3 regions of the Paenibacillus sp. FSL H3-0457 genome follow, and region 1 is predicted to be linked to each of the others. Evidence: a T-box and tRNA genes for the amino acid it is inferred to sense, from the RefSeq annotation. Region 1 holds a T-box; the other regions hold tRNA genes.

Region 1 (5,412 bases):
TGGCGGATTCTTCGGCGGTGGCGGCGGATTCATGAAAGGCATGATGCTTGGTGGTCTTGCTGGTATGATGTTTGGCGGATTGTTCGGTGGCATGGGCGCTCTGGGTAACATCCTTGGATTGCTCGTGAACGTTGCAGCAATTATGTTGATTGTTATGCTGGCTATGGCACTCTTCAGAGCCATCTCCAATCGTCGCAAACCTGCAGCGGATGGTCGTTATGACCGTCGCAATGATCGTGATGATGACCGTAACAGAAACGGACGGTACTAGTCTCTATGGTTCTGAGCATGGATGAAATTGTGAATGCAATCTGTATTCATATGGCAGAACGTAAGGGTGTACGTCCAACCGATGTGAATGTAGAACTGAGTTGGGAAGAAGATACAGGTTATTCCGCTGAAGTTTGGATTCAAGGCCGTAGTCAATATCTGGTGGAGTCCAATATGATTGAAGCGATTCTTCGTTACCTGCACAGTGAATACAACATCCGGGCGTACCGTGAGAATGTACGACTTGATCTGGATGAAGAAATCACAGCGATCGTTAATCAATAAGATAGGTCACTCACTGGCCTGATATACGAAAGACCGCCTCCCCTCTGTCGCCTGACAGAGATGGAAGGCGGTCTTTTTGTTTCTGTATTTGTAGCTTTATTTGTGTGTCTATTGTAGTCTCTATACGTTTCTGTGTTACGTTCTAATACTCAGACACTACGCTTGGAGTTTAACCAGGCTGTAGTTCTTCTTACCTTTACGGATAATGATGAATTTACCGCCAATGGCATGCTCTGCCGACACTGTGAATTCAAGCTCCGTGATTTTCTCACCGTTCATGGAGATAGCGCCTTTAGTGACATCCTCACGGGCCTGGCGTTTGGATGGCTCCAACCCCAGATCTACGAGCCAGTCGACGATATTTTTCGCTTCGCCGTCCGTTTCGAATGTTGGCATTTCCTTGAAACCCTGCTCGATTTCATCTGCTGTCAGGGAACGGATATCACCACTGAACAGCGCCGCTGTAATACGTTTAGCCTGTTCTAGCATTTCTTCGCCGTGAACGAATTTTGTCATTTCTTCCGCGAGTGCTTTCTGTGCTTCACGTCTGTGCGGCTCTGTCTCTACCTTTTCAGACAAAGCTTCAATTTCTTCTTTGCTCAGGAAGGTAAAGTATTTCAAGTATTTGATCACATCACGGTCATCTGTATTCGCCCAGAACTGGTAGAACTCAAATGGTGTTGTTTTGTTCGGGTCAAGCCAGATTGCGCCGCCAGCTGTTTTACCGAATTTCGTACCGTCGGATTTGAGCATGAGCGGAATGGTCAGACCATACGCCTTCGCTTCAGATCCTTCTTTTTTACGAATCAGATCAAGACCACTCGTGATATTCCCCCATTGATCCGAACCGCCGATTTGAAGCTGTACATCTTCGTTTTGGAACAGGTGCAGGTAGTCGAGTGATTGAAGGATCTGGTATGAAAACTCGGTAAACGAGATTCCGCCTTCCAGTCTGCTCGCAACTACATCCTTAGCCAGCATTGTGTTGAGGTTAAAGTTTTTGCCGTAGTCACGCAAGAATTCAATCACATTGATTTTGTGTGTCCAATCGTAGTTGTTCACCATGCGAACCTGATTATCACCGTCTGTTACAAACAACTTCTTCATCTGCGCTGTCAGTGCATCCACATTCTCCTGCACTTGCTCCATCGTTTGCAAAGAACGTTCTGCCTGCCGGCCACTTGGATCACCAATCGTACCTGTAGCTCCACCTATCAGAATGACTGGACGATGTCCTGCCAGTTGAAAACGTTTCAGCATCATGAATGGAATTAGATGTCCGATATGCATGCTGTCCCCCGTAGGGTCAACGCCGCAGTACAACGAGATCGATTTGGTTTCAGTCAACTCACGCAGTCCCTCTGCATCTGTCTGCTGGTTAATGGCGTCACGCCACTGTAGTTCATCAATAATATTCATGTGTATAACCCCTTTTCTATCCTCAAGATTCAGTCATGATCTACGTTAAATTACGAAATTACACGCTGGAACGGCTTTTTTGGACACAAAAAAATCGCCTCCTTGTCTTCATTAGACACAGGGACGATTATTATAACCGTGGTACCACCCAAATTGCATGGACAACACATGACCTTAACACGTTATCCATACCACTTTTGGCAATATATCGTTTGCCCATCCGCTTGACATTACCCAAGTACTCCAGAGTGTAATTCGCAGCCCTTGTATGTATCAGGTTCCATCAACCCCTGACTTTCTGTAACAGGGACAAAGCCGCTACTGCGCTCTATCAACGTGATTCATGTATTCAATTTATAGCAAGTATAGCCGAACGTTTCAGTCATTGCAAGACCAAGTATTAATCTTCGAACAGAACAACGGTTGCATAGTTGAAACCAGATTATATGATCATCATGTTCAATTTTCCGTGATAATAACCATAGGCTTTCTCCGCGATCTGATCCTCATTGTTCCAAAACTGCTGATCCAGCGCATCTAAATGCTGCTCTTGTTCCTTTGTCAGGAATTTAGGAATATCCCACAGTTCGGTAAGCCTTTCATCCTCTTTCAGATGCTCAATACAGCCGTATGCTGACGTTATAATCTCCACGACTTGAGTCGCACCAATGATATGTAATGCCCGCAACGCGTAACGGTATACCTCTTCCCCCCAGTTGCAGAAAAACTGTATAAAACCGCCATTAAAGACATCCGCCTCTAATAGCCATAAAGCAGCAATGTCCTGCTCGTTCGAAGTCAACGATGCCCAGCCCTGTTCAGATTCATTCTTTTTTTCGACAAATAACACAGCATAGTCATACCATACATCATTAATATCATGCTCGCTCATGTAACACACCTCACTTTTTTTATGTCATGCCCTCTAACTCCTGACGTTTACTCGTCTGATACCAATGTAAATACGGATCACCGATCTGCTGGAAAGCTTCCTGAACACCCCTGTTCAGTTCCTTCATCACTTCATTTGTGTAGTTCAAATGCGTTTCTTTATTATCCACGCCATGTCTTTCCAACAACCCTACATGCGTCGCGGTGAAAATAATATCTTCCAGCAACCAATAGATGACTTCATCAGGCTGTTTCACCCGTTTCTCCAATGAGACGAGGCCACGTTCGTATATTCGAACAGTATAAGTATCTTTTCTACTCTCTACATAGGGCACCCCATCCCATTTAAAGGTCTCAAACAAGCGGTTAACATAGTTCTGCATCTGTTCCCTAGGAAAAGATGTACGCTCTAAAAGCTGTAAAAGGATTTCTGCCAATTGTTGTTTGCTTAACATGTTGGACATGAACGCACCTGCCTCTATAAAGTAACTTCGATGACAGAATGAAAAAATGAAAAAGCTGCCCAAGGCAGCCTCTTCATATTCGTTCCTACTGTTCAATCAGGTTCCACAAAAAGTCTGATACGAAGTATTGCACTGTGCTGGCAGTTCGGCATATTCAGCCTGCTCAGGTGAGTGCGCGAACGGGTCTGAAAGAACTGCCAAAAGCTTCAGCATCACGCTAAGATCTCCGTGGTTCTCCGCTTGCTCAAGGGCTTCCTCGACCCGATGATTTCGGGGAATGACGGCTGGATTGCTTGTTCTCATCAACTGTCGAGAGACTTCCTTCTCCTCTTGCTGTCTGTCCAATCTTGCTTGCCACCGCTCATGCCATTCAGCAAATTCTGTCGTGCCAAACAAAGCTGTCCCTTCCAACTTATCAAAGGTCAAAGCCAGGAACGTATTCGTGTAATCTGCACTATGCTTCTCCATAAGTTCAAGAAGCTCCTTGATCAGCGCTTCATCTTCGGCCTCTTCATCCAACAAGCCCAGTTTGGCACGCATTCCCTTGAGCCAATGATGATGGTACAATTCAGAAAATTGTGCAATAGCATCCTGAGCGAGCTGCACGGCCTGTTCTTCATCTTCATGCAACAACGGCAGAAGCGTCTCGGCAAAGCGAGCCAAATTCCACCCGGCAATATACGGTTGATTGCCATAAGCATAGCGACCTTGCCTGTCAATGGAGCTGAACACGGTTGAAGGATTGTAAGCATCCATAAAGGCGCACGGACCATAATCGATGGTCTCACCACTGATTGCCATGTTATCTGTGTTCATCACGCCATGAATGAAACCAACACGCTGCCACTGGGCAATGAGAGCCGCCTGCCGCTTAATCACTTCCTGAAGGAGCAGAAGATAGCGATTCTCAGCTTGAGCAACCTCAGGAAAATGTCGATGCAACGTATAATCAGCCAATGCCCGAAGATCTTCAATAGACCCCCATCTTGCTGCGTACTGAAAGGTTGCTACCCGGATATGACTGGAAGCCACACGCGTTAAAATGGCACCTGGCCGCTCTGTTTCGCGGATAATGTTTTCTCCTGTAGACACCACAGCCAGACTGCGTGTCGTTGGGATACCCAGTGCATACATCGCTTCACTAATAATATACTCTCGCAACATGGGCCCTACAGCAGCACGTCCATCTCCTCCACGAGAGTACGGTGTTCTCCCTGAACCTTTCAGCTGGATATCCACTCGCTCGCCCTGTGGCGTAATCTGTTCACCCAGCAGCAAAGCACGTCCATCACCAAGCATGTTAAAATTGCCAAATTGATGTCCTGCATAGGCCTGAGCCAAAGGCTCGGCTCCTTCCGGAATCATATTACCTGCAAAAATTTGCGCTCCTTCATCACTGTCAAGAGACTCCACATCCAGACCCAAGGTGGATGCAAGCAGTCTATTAAAAATGATCAGCTTTGGTGATTCAACAGGCACTGCGCCCTGACTTGTAAAAAAGGGTTGCGGTAACTTCGCATAACTATTCTCCAAGTTCCACCCTTTGTTCAACGTTTCTTGTTGCATGGTGATCACAACTCCTTTTCTGCACCAGGGATATCCCTTGGTTATATTGTAGCCTTGTGAACCAATGCTCATTTATGTAGTCGCATGGAAATTCAATTCAAGAGGTTGTTGACTTAAACGAACATATTAAATGTTCTTGATGAAACTTTAGCATATTTGCATGTCTTTTGCATTCCTCATGAATCGTAAGCACAAAAAAATCCAAGAGGTTTCTTTGACAAGTGGGGTCATTCCCTTTCACTCCACTTCCCAGAAAACCATCTTGGATCTATTCCGCTTACTTACTACTAGATGACACGTCTGTTATTACAAGGATTATGTGTGTGCTTCTTGAGCCTGTACAGGCTGTACTGGCAAGCTCTCTTTTTTCAGAGCAAGGTTAAAGAAGACATTAAGCAGGATCGCTGACAGGCTTCCCGTAATGATACCATCGCTAACAATAATCCGAATACTTTGAGGAAGCTGGGCAAACAGATCGGGTACAGCAGTAACACCGAGCCCAAGTGAAACGGAGCAA
Region 2 (5,412 bases), 3.2 Mb from region 1:
ACAGTGAGTGCTAAGATCCATTGTCAAAAGGGAAACAGCCCAGACCATCAGCTAAGGTCCCCAAGTGTGTGTTAAGTGGGAAAGGATGTGGAGTTGCACAGACAACCAGGATGTTGGCTTAGAAGCAGCCACCATTGAAAGAGTGCGTAATAGCTCACTGGTCGAGTGACTCTGCGCCGAAAATGTAACGGGGCTAAACACACCACCGAAGCTATGGCTTGATGCTTTGCATCAGGGGTAGGGGAGCGTTGTATAAGGGTTGAAGGTGTACCGTAAGGAGCGCTGGACATTATACAAGTGAGAATGCCGGTATGAGTAACGAAAAGATCAGTGAGAATCTGATCCGCCGAAAGCCTAAGGGTTCCTGAGGAAGGCTCGTCCGCTCAGGGTAAGTCGGGACCTAAGGCGAGGCCGAAAGGCGTAGTCGAAGGACAACAGGTCGAAATTCCTGTACCACCGTAAGCCGTTATGAGCAATGGGGGGACGCAGTAGGGTAGTGACGCGGACTGATGGATGTCCGTCTAAGCAGTAAGGCTGATGTGTAGGCAAATCCGCACATTGTAAGGCTGAGCTGTGATGGGGAGCGAAAATTATAGTAGCGAAGGTCATGATCTCACACTGCCAAGAAAAGCCTCTAGCCAGGTGATGGTGCCCGTACCGCAAACCGACACAGGTAGGCGAGAAGAGTATTCTAAGGCGCGCGGAAGAACTCTCGTTAAGGAACTCGGCAAAATGACCCCGTAACTTCGGGAGAAGGGGTGCCCCGGTAGTGTGAATAGCACGAGGGGGCCGCAGTGAAAAGGCCCAAGCGACTGTTTAGCAAAAACACAGGTCTGTGCGAAGCCGTAAGGCGAAGTATACGGGCTGACGCCTGCCCGGTGCTGGAAGGTTAAGGGGAGTGGTTAGGAGCAATCCGAAGCTGTGAACCGAAGCCCCAGTAAACGGCGGCCGTAACTATAACGGTCCTAAGGTAGCGAAATTCCTTGTCAGGTAAATTCTGACCCGCACGAATGGCGTAACGACTTGGGCGCTGTCTCAACGAGAGATCCGGTGAAATTTTAATACCTGTGAAGATGCAGGTTACCCGCGACAAGACGGAAAGACCCCATGGAGCTTTACTGCAGCTTGATATTGAATTTGGGTACGATCTGTACAGGATAGGTGGGAGCCTTTGAAGCATGAGCGCCAGCTTGTGTGGAGGCAACGTTGGGATACCACCCTGATCGTATCTAGGTTCTAACCTAGTACCGTAATCCGGTGCGGGGACAGTGTCAGGTGGGCAGTTTGACTGGGGCGGTCGCCTCCTAAAGAGTAACGGAGGCGCCCAAAGGTTCCCTCAGAATGGTTGGAAATCATTCGAAGAGTGCAAAGGCATAAGGGAGCTTGACTGCGAGACCTACAAGTCGAGCAGGGACGAAAGTCGGGCTTAGTGATCCGGTGGTACCGCATGGAAGGGCCATCGCTCAACGGATAAAAGCTACCCTGGGGATAACAGGCTTATCTCCCCCAAGAGTCCACATCGACGGGGAGGTTTGGCACCTCGATGTCGGCTCATCGCATCCTGGGGCTGAAGTAGGTCCCAAGGGTTGGGCTGTTCGCCCATTAAAGCGGTACGCGAGCTGGGTTCAGAACGTCGTGAGACAGTTCGGTCCCTATCTGTCGTGGGCGTAGGAAATTTGAGAGGAGCTGTCCTTAGTACGAGAGGACCGGGATGGACGTACCGCTGGTGTACCAGTTGTTCCGCCAGGAGCACCGCTGGGTAGCTATGTACGGACGGGATAAACGCTGAAAGCATCTAAGCGTGAAGCCCCCCTCAAGATGAGATTTCCCAGTATGTAAGACCCCTTGAAGACGACGAGGTAGATAGGCTGGGGGTGGAAGTGCAGCAATGCATGGAGCTGACCAGTACTAATCGGTCGAGGGCTTATCCAATAGCAAGTTGTAATTCGCGTGTTTCGTTTCGAATCTAGTTTTCAGAGAACAACAACTCTGAATGTAAGCTAAGCTATGCGTTTGGTGGCGATGGCGGAGGGGTTCCACACGTACCCATCCCGAACACGACCGTTAAGCCCTCTAGCGCCGATGGTACTTGGACCGCAGGGTCCTGGGAGAGTAGGACGCCGCCAAGCGAAACCCCATTGGGGTATTTTTTTTCGAAAATTGATAAGGGCCCTTAGCTCAGTTGGTTAGAGCGCACCTCTGATAAGGGTGAGGCCGGTGGTTCGAGTCCACCAGGGCCCATAGCAAGACCACAACAAGAAATACAAAGTGTATGGGGCCATAGCTCAGCTGGGAGAGCGCCTGCCTTGCAAGCAGGAGGTCAGCGGTTCGATCCCGCTTGGCTCCACCATTCCCTGATAGCTCAGTTGGTAGAGCACTCGACTGTTAATCGAGTTGTCACAGGTTCGAGCCCTGTTCGGGGAGCCAGTAAGGCCCGTTGGTCAAGGGGTTAAGACACCTCCCTTTCACGGAGGTAACAGGGGTTCGAATCCCCTACGGGTCATAATATGGAGGCTTAGCTCAGCTGGGAGAGCATCTGCCTTACAAGCAGAGGGTCGGGGGTTCGATCCCCTCAGCCTCCACCATATAACTTTATAACGACGCGGGGTGGAGCAGCCCGGTAGCTCGTCGGGCTCATAACCCGAAGGCCGCAGGTTCAAATCCTGCCCCCGCAATTATACTTTCCTTTGAGAAAGTGATCTGGAACCGTGGTGTAGTTGGCCTAACATGCCTGCCTGTCACGCAGGAGATCGCGGGTTCGAATCCCGTCGGTTCCGCCATTTTTTTAATCTAGTAAGGCTCGGTAGCTCAGTCGGTAGAGCAGAGGACTGAAAATCCTCGTGTCGGCGGTTCGATTCCGTCCCGAGCCACCATTTATAACACCATGTAATACGCCGGTGTAGCTCAACTGGTAGAGCAACTGACTTGTAATCAGTAGGTTGGGGGTTCAAGTCCTCTCGCCGGCACCATGTAATCCTGGAGGATTAGCGAAGCGGCCAAACGCATCAGACTGTAAATCTGCTCCCGTACGGGTTCGGTGGTTCGAATCCATCATCCTCCACCAGTTTTTCTATGAGTCATTAGCTCAGTTGGTAGAGCACCTGACTTTTAATCAGGGTGTCGAAGGTTCGAGCCCTTCATGACTCACCATTATATGCGCGTGTGGCGGAATTGGCAGACGCACTAGACTTAGGATCTAGCGTCTTTGACGTGGGGGTTCAAGTCCCTCCACGCGCATCCTTTATTTGCGGAAGTGGCTCAGCGGTAGAGCATCGCCTTGCCAAGGCGAGGGTCGCGGGTTCGATTCCCGTCTTCCGCTCCAATATTTTGCGCCCTTAGCTCAGCTGGATAGAGCGTTTGACTACGAATCAAAAGGCCGGGAGTTCGAATCTCTCAGGGCGCGCCATTATAACTTCATATTTTGCCGGCGTGGCGGAATGGCAGACGCGCTCGACTCAAAATCGAGTGGGAAACCGTGGAGGTTCGAGTCCTCTCGCCGGTATAGATAACGGGATGTAGCTCAGCTTGGTAGAGCACCTGGTTTGGGACCAGGGGGTCGCATGTTCAAATCGTGTCATCCCGATTGTTGTTATGCGGGTGTAGTTCAATGGTAGAACTTTAGCCTTCCAAGCTAATAGCGTGGGTTCGATTCCCATCACCCGCTTTATATTGAAAAGAAAGAGATGGTACTCACCGTCTCTTTCTTTTTTTGCATTCACAGGCATATTGATCATAATTGTATGCAAAGATCACGGATTATATGGCTTTAGCGTGTATCCCATCCTCACGATATATTCCCTTCTCTTTTAAGTCTGTCCTTAGTCATTGTGGAGGTGTTCAAATAGAGAAGGTCTAACACATGTTCGAACACAAGAATATCTTTTCTTTATCACAATTTATAAGAACGCTTACAAAAATAGCTTGCGTAAATCATTAACCTGTAATACCATATCAATTAAGCGCTTAACCTTTAGGGGTAAGGCGCTTAAACTTAACGTAGATTAAGCGCTTAACCCGTAAAGGAAAGGACGGCGATCAATTCATGAATACAATTCGACTAACGATGGCTCAGGCACTGCTTCGATACCTGGATCAGCAATATATCTCGGTTGACGGGGTGGAAACCAAGTTTGTTAAGGGAATCATCGGTATTTTTGGACATGGCAATGTAACAGGCATTGGAGAAGCGCTGGAGCGCAGTCCGGGAAGCCTGACGTATATGCAAGGCAAGAACGAACAAGGTATGGTGCATACGGCAGCGGCTTATGCCAAGCAGAAGAACCGTAGACAGATCTATGCATGTACAACATCCATTGGACCTGGTGCTTTGAATATGATTACGGCGGCAGCTACTGCAACGGTGAACCGGATTCCGGTTTTATTGCTTCCAGGAGATAACTTTGCTACACGGGAACCGGACCCGGTACTTCAGCAGTTGGAAGTGAGCAGTGATTATACAATCTCAGCCACTGATCCATTCAAAGCCGTCAGCAAGTACTGGGATCGCATTGTGCGTCCCGAACAGCTGATGATTGCTGTTACACAGGCGATGCGTGTGCTAACCGATCCAGCAGAGACGGGAGCAGTAACGCTCGCATTGCCGCAGGATGTGCAGGCAGAAGCGTACGATTACCCGGAATCGTTCTTTGCCCGCAAAGTACATTATCTGGACCGTCGCCCCCCGGTACAGGCAGCCATTGAACGGGCAACGGAGCAGATTGCCCGAGGCAGAAAGCCGCTGCTCGTTGCAGGCGGCGGTGTGTTGTACTCTGAGGCGTCCGTTCAACTCGTGGAGTTCGCCGAGGCATTTGGTATTCCGATCGCCGAGACGCAGGCGGGCAAGAGCGCAGTTTCTTGGGACCACCCACTGAATGTGGGGGCCATCGGGGTTACCGGCTCTCTGGCAGCCAATAGGCTGGCGAGAGAAGCGGATGTGGTGATCGGCGTCGGTACGCGGTTCTCGGATTTCACGACGGCGTCCCGCTCTGCTTTTCAGCATCCGGAAGCTTCATTCATCAACATTAACCTGAACGGCATGGATGCCGCCAAGTTAGGCGGAGAAGCCATTCTGGCAGATGCACGCGAAGGATTGCAGGCTTTGCAGAAGGAATTGCAGGAAAGACAATACCGATGTGCATATGGCGCATCCGAAATCGCTGATCTCCGCGCTGAATGGAATGCAGAAGTGGATCGGCTGTATGCAGCTCAACATGAAGCAGGGCTGGCACAGACTACAGCAGTTGGCATCGTTAACCGGACCATTGATCCATCCTCCGTTATTGTGTGTGCGGCGGGCAGTCTGCCGGGTGATCTGCATCGTCTGTGGCGTGCGGCTGAACCAAAGACGTATCACATGGAGTATGGGTTCTCCTGTATGGGGTACGAGGTAAGTGGAGCGTTCGGAGCAGCACT
Region 3 (5,412 bases), 1.7 Mb from region 1:
TTACAGGATCGGGATACGGAAGCCAACATAACCAAACTATCACCCATCACATTTTCAACAGGCTTTGAAAAACGGGAAGTTAAGATCGCCGATACACATTATTCTCTAACGTATAGCCCTTCTACCTTAAAAGGATGGACTTATGTTCTAATCTCACCTACGAATATTCTGACACAAGAATATATCGATATCGGATTGCACACCTTGTATATCAGTATCTTCTTACTTTTACTTTCATTATTACTCGCCTGGCTCGGCTCCAAGCGAATGCATGTCCCGATTCGTAAACTTTTAACCCAACTTGGTGACAACCATCTGTCCAAAGAAGGAAACACATTAGCTCAGCAATCACCACCATTTTCTGATGAGTTCGAACAGATCAGAGCAGGGGTCTCACAATTATCTGCCTCTCGCTCCCAATTAGAGAACACACTTAATGTGCATCTATTGCAGATTCGCAATCATTTTATGATGAATCTGTTCCAGGGTAAGATCCCTGTTCATACTCTTCCTGACACCCTGAGTGAATATGGCTACACGCATCAGGTTCGGGAATGGCAACAAATTGCTGTTATTACACTACAGGCCGATCTTGTTAATCATACAAAATATAGAGCTAGTGATCGTGACCTCTTATTATTCGCTATTCAAAATATATTGGAGGAAACCGTTGTGCATAACCAACAATTGCTTCCCATTGTGCTGGAACATACAGTAGTCACGGTGATTGGCACCGTGGAACAGGATCAGTTTATTTTTTCACAGCAGCTATATGTATTAACAGACCAGTTACAACAACAGATGGATAAGATTCTGGCTCTTCAAGTCAGTATAGGATTCAGCCAGTCGCACAGCTCTCTACATCACATCCCTCAAGCTTACACAGAAGCCTTGGAAGCACTGAGGCATCGGATGAAGCTGGGAACAGGCATTATTTTTCAATATGAGAACATAGATCATCACACTCCCACTTGGTCCATGACCTACCCGGAATCATTGGAATATTCGTTGATCCAAGCTATTCAAAGTGCGGATGAAGTCCAGGCCTCTGCTCTTCTGAAACAACTGCTTGAAGTAATCTTTGGTATGGAGGTTACACCCGAGGAGTATGAGGTGGCTCTTACGAGGCTGCTCACGCATATTTTGCAAATGACTCAGGAATCCGGCATACGACTCGGACAGATCTCCCAAGGTCGTGGCTCGATGTTTCATGAACTTCATAGTTTGCAGTACGCTGCTGAAGTTGAGGATTGGTTTAAATATCAAGTCATCTTGCCCGTCATTCAGGTTTTTAAAGCGAGACAATATGCCCAGTATCAGCATATATCTGAGAAAATGATTGCCATGATTCATCAAGATTATGATAAGGATCTGACGCTTGAGGAATGTGCCTTGAAGCTTCACTACAATGCCAACTACTTAAGTAGTGTTTTCCGCAAAGAGACAGGCTGTGCATTTAGTGAATATCTGACCAAGTACCGATTTAACATCGCTAAAAAATGGCTGGACGAAAGTGATCTAACCGTTAAAGATATCGCAGCACGACTTCGGTACAATAATCCGCAAAACTTTATCCGATCATTCCGTAAATGGGAAGGAATCACCCCCGGCCAGTATCGGGAGCGTAAGCAGAAAGCAGAAGTGTCGAACATCTCTAAATAAACGAGGGTCTGGTTCAAAGCGGTCGATGAATTAGTGGCTTCAAAAAAGAGGGAGCACATAACCTGCTCCCTTCACTTACAACTTTACTTCTGCAATCTTAACTTCATATGTTTGACACGTGTATCTTCTTGTTTTGCAGTATGATGCTTCCTAGTGTCATCTTAGAGGTTAGACTACATTGTCCGTCTCAATTCCTGATTATTAGTACACTTGCCACGCTTATGCGATTTATCGCTTATCCTTAGTGCGAACTGTTTTCATATTGGGCTGTTCAAGTTGGATTAGAATTTTACCAAATCTTCCTCCACGTGAGAAGGTCACCGTACTATCCTTGTACGTATCGTTAATGTAATCCTCAGCCAATCTGAGGGAATCTTCATCCGATGGTAACTCATACGTATTAAGCCATTCTGGTAGCTTCTCGATAATCTCTTCCACCGGTACTTCAAATGAGTTAACTTCTCTCGTAATGATCATCGTATAAGAATAACCCTTCAAATACAGCAACTGTTGGATATACCCCATATCACCGGCCTTGTATGAAGAAGTTACCCCCAGTACATCCTTAAGTTCATCCATTAGTGTGTGTTCCTTCTGTCCCGCCATAGTACTTATATACACATACTTCCGGGCACAATTGATCGCCTGCTCAATCGTTTCCCAATCCGACATCGCCGGACACATGGATGCAAATGCAAAGTCATATTTCTTCTCCCAGCCTTTATCCTTAATGGAGATTTCTTCATATCGTTCGTTTACGATTTCGATTTTGGATTCCAGAGCTGGAGGTATCGTCTCTTTCATAAGGGAGACAAGCAACTCAGAAGGCTCAACTGCGGTCACACTTGCCCCCTTTTCCGCAAAAGGAATGGTAAATATGCCTGAGGCTGCTCCAATGTCCAAAATGGATAACCCTGCGAATTCCACACCCTGGTTTTCAATCCAGCCCATAATGCGTTCAGAACGCTGCTTTCCTTCTTCAGTGAACGACTGTGCATGATAATCCCTGGCCCATCGCTCAAAAGCTTCTTCTATATTAGAGGGGACGCTTTTCTTCTTATATTTTGAACTTCTCGGACGATTCTTCCATGCCTCTTCCCATACAGAAAGATCAAATAACAGATCGGTATCCGATACATTTTTTCCATTAGTCACTCTACTTCACTCCTCCATATTAAAGACTTTACTTATCTACAATATACTCAATATAATCATACGTCAATCTTTATTAACGTCCATCTTCTCTTACTCTAGATTTTCTTACTGCACATAAATCGTTTCATATAAAATAAAAATAGCCCTACACATTGCATAAGCAACATGTAGGGCTATTCAATATACCGGCGAGAGGACTCGAACCTCCACGGTTTCCCACTCGATTTTGAGTCGAGCGCGTCTGCCATTCCGCCACGCCGGCATATGCTGGAGGCGCCACCCAGATTCGAACTGGGGATAAAGCTTTTGCAGAGCTGTGCCTTACCACTTGGCTATGGCGCCATATTTTGGAGCGGACGACGGGAATCGAACCCGCGACCCTCGCCTTGGCAAGGCGATGCTCTACCGCTGAGCCACGTCCGCATAATGGCTGGGGATATAGGATTTGAACCTATGCATGACGGAGTCAAAGTCCGTTGCCTTACCGCTTGGCTAATCCCCAATAAAAAATGAAAAAACAAAGGGGCGATCGAGGGGAATTGAACCCCCGAATGCCGGATCCACAAACCGGTGCGTTAACCACTTCGCCACGACCGCCATAAAAGGTTATTTTCTAAAAATTTAATTGGCAGGGGCAGCAGGAATTGAACCCACACCAACGGTTTTGGAGACCGTTGTTCTACCTTTAAACTATGCCCCTAAAAACTGGTGGAGGATGATGGATTCGAACCACCGAACCCGTACGGGAGCAGATTTACAGTCTGATGCGTTTGGCCACTTCGCTAATCCTCCAGGATTACATGGTGCCGGCGAGAGGACTTGAACCCCCAACCTACTGATTACAAGTCAGTTGCTCTACCAGTTGAGCTACACCGGCATATTAAATTATTTTAAAAATGGTGGCTCGGGACGGAATCGAACCGCCGACACGAGGATTTTCAGTCCTCTGCTCTACCGACTGAGCTACCGAGCCATAATAAAGTCTAATCTTAATTCCTTACACTTTATATAGGGCATCAGTGCCATACAGCAGATGTAGTGAACAGTTTGCCTCATGTAAAGATTAAATGGCGGAACCGACGGGATTCGAACCCGCGATCTCCTGCGTGACAGGCAGGCATGTTAGGCCAACTACACCACGGTTCCAGATCACTTTCTCAAAGGAAAGTATAATTGCGGGGGCAGGATTTGAACCTGCGGCCTTCGGGTTATGAGCCCGACGAGCTACCGGGCTGCTCCACCCCGCGTCGTTATAAAGTTTATATGGTGGAGGCTGAGGGGATCGAACCCCCGACCCTCTGCTTGTAAGGCAGATGCTCTCCCAGCTGAGCTAAGCCTCCGAACAACACATTTATGATCATACCATAATCTTGTTGTAAAAATCAACTTCTTTTTTTGAAGTTATTATGACCCGTAGGGGATTCGAACCCCTGTTACCTCCGTGAAAGGGAGGTGTCTTAACCCCTTGACCAACGGGCCTTAATATTATGGCGGAGAGAGAGGGATTCGAACCCTCGAGACGCTTGTGACGCCTACACGATTTCCAATCGTGCTCCTTCGGCCAGCTCGGACACCTCTCCATATGGCTCCCCGAACAGGGCTCGAACCTGTGACAACTCGATTAACAGTCGAGTGCTCTACCAACTGAGCTATCAGGGAATATGCTTCAGAGATCGTTCTCTGAAAACTAGATTCGAAACGAAACACGCGAATTACAACTTGCTATTGGATAAGCCCTCGACCGATTAGTACTGGTCAGCTCCATGCATTGCTGCACTTCCACCCCCAGCCTATCTACCTCGTCGTCTTCAAGGGGTCTTACATACTGGGAAATCTCATCTTGAGGGGGGCTTCACGCTTAGATGCTTTCAGCGTTTATCCCGTCCGTACATAGCTACCCAGCGGTGCTCCTGGCGGAACAACTGGTACACCAGCGGTACGTCCATCCCGGTCCTCTCGTACTAAGGACAGCTCCTCTCAAATTTCCTACGCCCACGACAGATAGGGACCGAACTGTCTCACGACGTTCTGAACCCAGCTCGCGTACCGCTTTAATGGGCGAACAGCCCAACCCTTGGGACCTACTTCAGCCCCAGGATGCGATGAGCCGACATCGAGGTGCCAAACCTCCCCGTCGATGTGGACTCTTGGGGGAGATAAGCCTGTTATCCCCAGGGTAGCTTTTATCCGTTGAGCGATGGCCCTTCCATGCGGTACCACCGGATCACTAAGCCCGACTTTCGTCCCTGCTCGACTTGTAGGTCTCGCAGTCAAGCTCCCTTATGCCTTTGCACTCTTCGAATGATTTCCAACCATTCTGAGGGAACCTTTGGGCGCCTCCGTTACTCTTTAGGAGGCGACCGCCCCAGTCAAACTGCCCACCTGACACTGTCCCCGCACCGGATTACGGTACCAGGTTAGAACCTAGATACGATCAGGGTGGTATCCCAACGTTGCCTCCACACAAGCTGGCGCTCATGCTTCAAAGGCTCCCACCTATCCTGTACAGATCGTACCCAAATTCAATATCAAGCTGCAGTAAAGCTCCATGGGGTCTTTCCGTCTTGTCGCGGGTAACCTGCATCTTCACAGGTA

The links. A T-box is a leader RNA that pairs with one kind of tRNA and senses whether it is charged. The one in region 1 lies ahead of tyrS (tyrosine--tRNA ligase), so its partner is inferred to be a tRNA-Tyr.
Region 2: it encodes a tRNA-Tyr, which carries the amino acid that the T-box ahead of tyrS (tyrosine--tRNA ligase) is inferred to sense. The anticodon was not compared.
Region 3: it encodes a tRNA-Tyr, which carries the amino acid that the T-box ahead of tyrS (tyrosine--tRNA ligase) is inferred to sense. The anticodon was not compared.

Annotation. Positions count from the first base shown of each region.
Region 1 covers NZ_CP150283.1:4,076,827-4,082,238, forward strand. Annotated here, with positions in the region: gene MHH25_RS18045 (hypothetical protein) at 1-271, shown strand, start outside; gene MHH25_RS18050 (YxcD family protein) at 277-555, shown strand; gene tyrS (tyrosine--tRNA ligase) at 712-1,974, opposite strand; T-box leader at 2,091-2,318, opposite strand; gene MHH25_RS18060 (DUF4375 domain-containing protein) at 2,417-2,866, opposite strand; gene MHH25_RS18065 (Imm63 family immunity protein) at 2,886-3,329, opposite strand; gene MHH25_RS18070 (YdiU family protein) at 3,426-4,895, opposite strand; gene MHH25_RS18075 (nucleobase:cation symporter-2 family protein) at 5,211-5,412, opposite strand, start outside.
Region 2 covers NZ_CP150283.1:318,227-323,638, forward strand. Annotated here, with positions in the region: rRNA gene MHH25_RS01410 (23S ribosomal RNA) at 1-1,932, shown strand, start outside; rRNA gene rrf (5S ribosomal RNA) at 2,013-2,129, shown strand; tRNA gene MHH25_RS01420 (tRNA-Ile) at 2,168-2,241, shown strand; tRNA gene MHH25_RS01425 (tRNA-Ala) at 2,275-2,350, shown strand; tRNA gene MHH25_RS01430 (tRNA-Asn) at 2,352-2,427, shown strand; tRNA gene MHH25_RS01435 (tRNA-Glu) at 2,432-2,503, shown strand; tRNA gene MHH25_RS01440 (tRNA-Val) at 2,510-2,585, shown strand; tRNA gene MHH25_RS01445 (tRNA-Met) at 2,602-2,675, shown strand; tRNA gene MHH25_RS01450 (tRNA-Asp) at 2,703-2,780, shown strand; tRNA gene MHH25_RS01455 (tRNA-Phe) at 2,798-2,873, shown strand; tRNA gene MHH25_RS01460 (tRNA-Thr) at 2,894-2,969, shown strand; tRNA gene MHH25_RS01465 (tRNA-Tyr) at 2,979-3,064, shown strand; tRNA gene MHH25_RS01470 (tRNA-Lys) at 3,075-3,150, shown strand; tRNA gene MHH25_RS01475 (tRNA-Leu) at 3,157-3,237, shown strand; tRNA gene MHH25_RS01480 (tRNA-Gly) at 3,248-3,322, shown strand; tRNA gene MHH25_RS01485 (tRNA-Arg) at 3,330-3,406, shown strand; tRNA gene MHH25_RS01490 (tRNA-Leu) at 3,424-3,502, shown strand; tRNA gene MHH25_RS01495 (tRNA-Pro) at 3,510-3,583, shown strand; tRNA gene MHH25_RS01500 (tRNA-Gly) at 3,594-3,664, shown strand; gene iolD (3D-(3,5/4)-trihydroxycyclohexane-1,2-dione acylhydrolase (decyclizing)) at 4,043-5,412, shown strand, end outside.
Region 3 covers NZ_CP150283.1:5,806,994-5,812,405, forward strand. Annotated here, with positions in the region: gene MHH25_RS25740 (helix-turn-helix domain-containing protein) at 1-1,662, shown strand, start outside; gene MHH25_RS25745 (methyltransferase domain-containing protein) at 1,891-2,817, opposite strand; tRNA gene MHH25_RS25750 (tRNA-Leu) at 3,001-3,079, opposite strand; tRNA gene MHH25_RS25755 (tRNA-Cys) at 3,086-3,159, opposite strand; tRNA gene MHH25_RS25760 (tRNA-Gly) at 3,166-3,240, opposite strand; tRNA gene MHH25_RS25765 (tRNA-Gln) at 3,245-3,319, opposite strand; tRNA gene MHH25_RS25770 (tRNA-His) at 3,342-3,414, opposite strand; tRNA gene MHH25_RS25775 (tRNA-Trp) at 3,444-3,517, opposite strand; tRNA gene MHH25_RS25780 (tRNA-Tyr) at 3,524-3,609, opposite strand; tRNA gene MHH25_RS25785 (tRNA-Thr) at 3,619-3,694, opposite strand; tRNA gene MHH25_RS25790 (tRNA-Phe) at 3,715-3,790, opposite strand; tRNA gene MHH25_RS25795 (tRNA-Asp) at 3,886-3,963, opposite strand; tRNA gene MHH25_RS25800 (tRNA-Met) at 3,991-4,064, opposite strand; tRNA gene MHH25_RS25805 (tRNA-Val) at 4,082-4,157, opposite strand; tRNA gene MHH25_RS25810 (tRNA-Glu) at 4,225-4,296, opposite strand; tRNA gene MHH25_RS25815 (tRNA-Ser) at 4,306-4,397, opposite strand; tRNA gene MHH25_RS25820 (tRNA-Asn) at 4,401-4,476, opposite strand; rRNA gene MHH25_RS25825 (23S ribosomal RNA) at 4,543-5,412, opposite strand, start outside.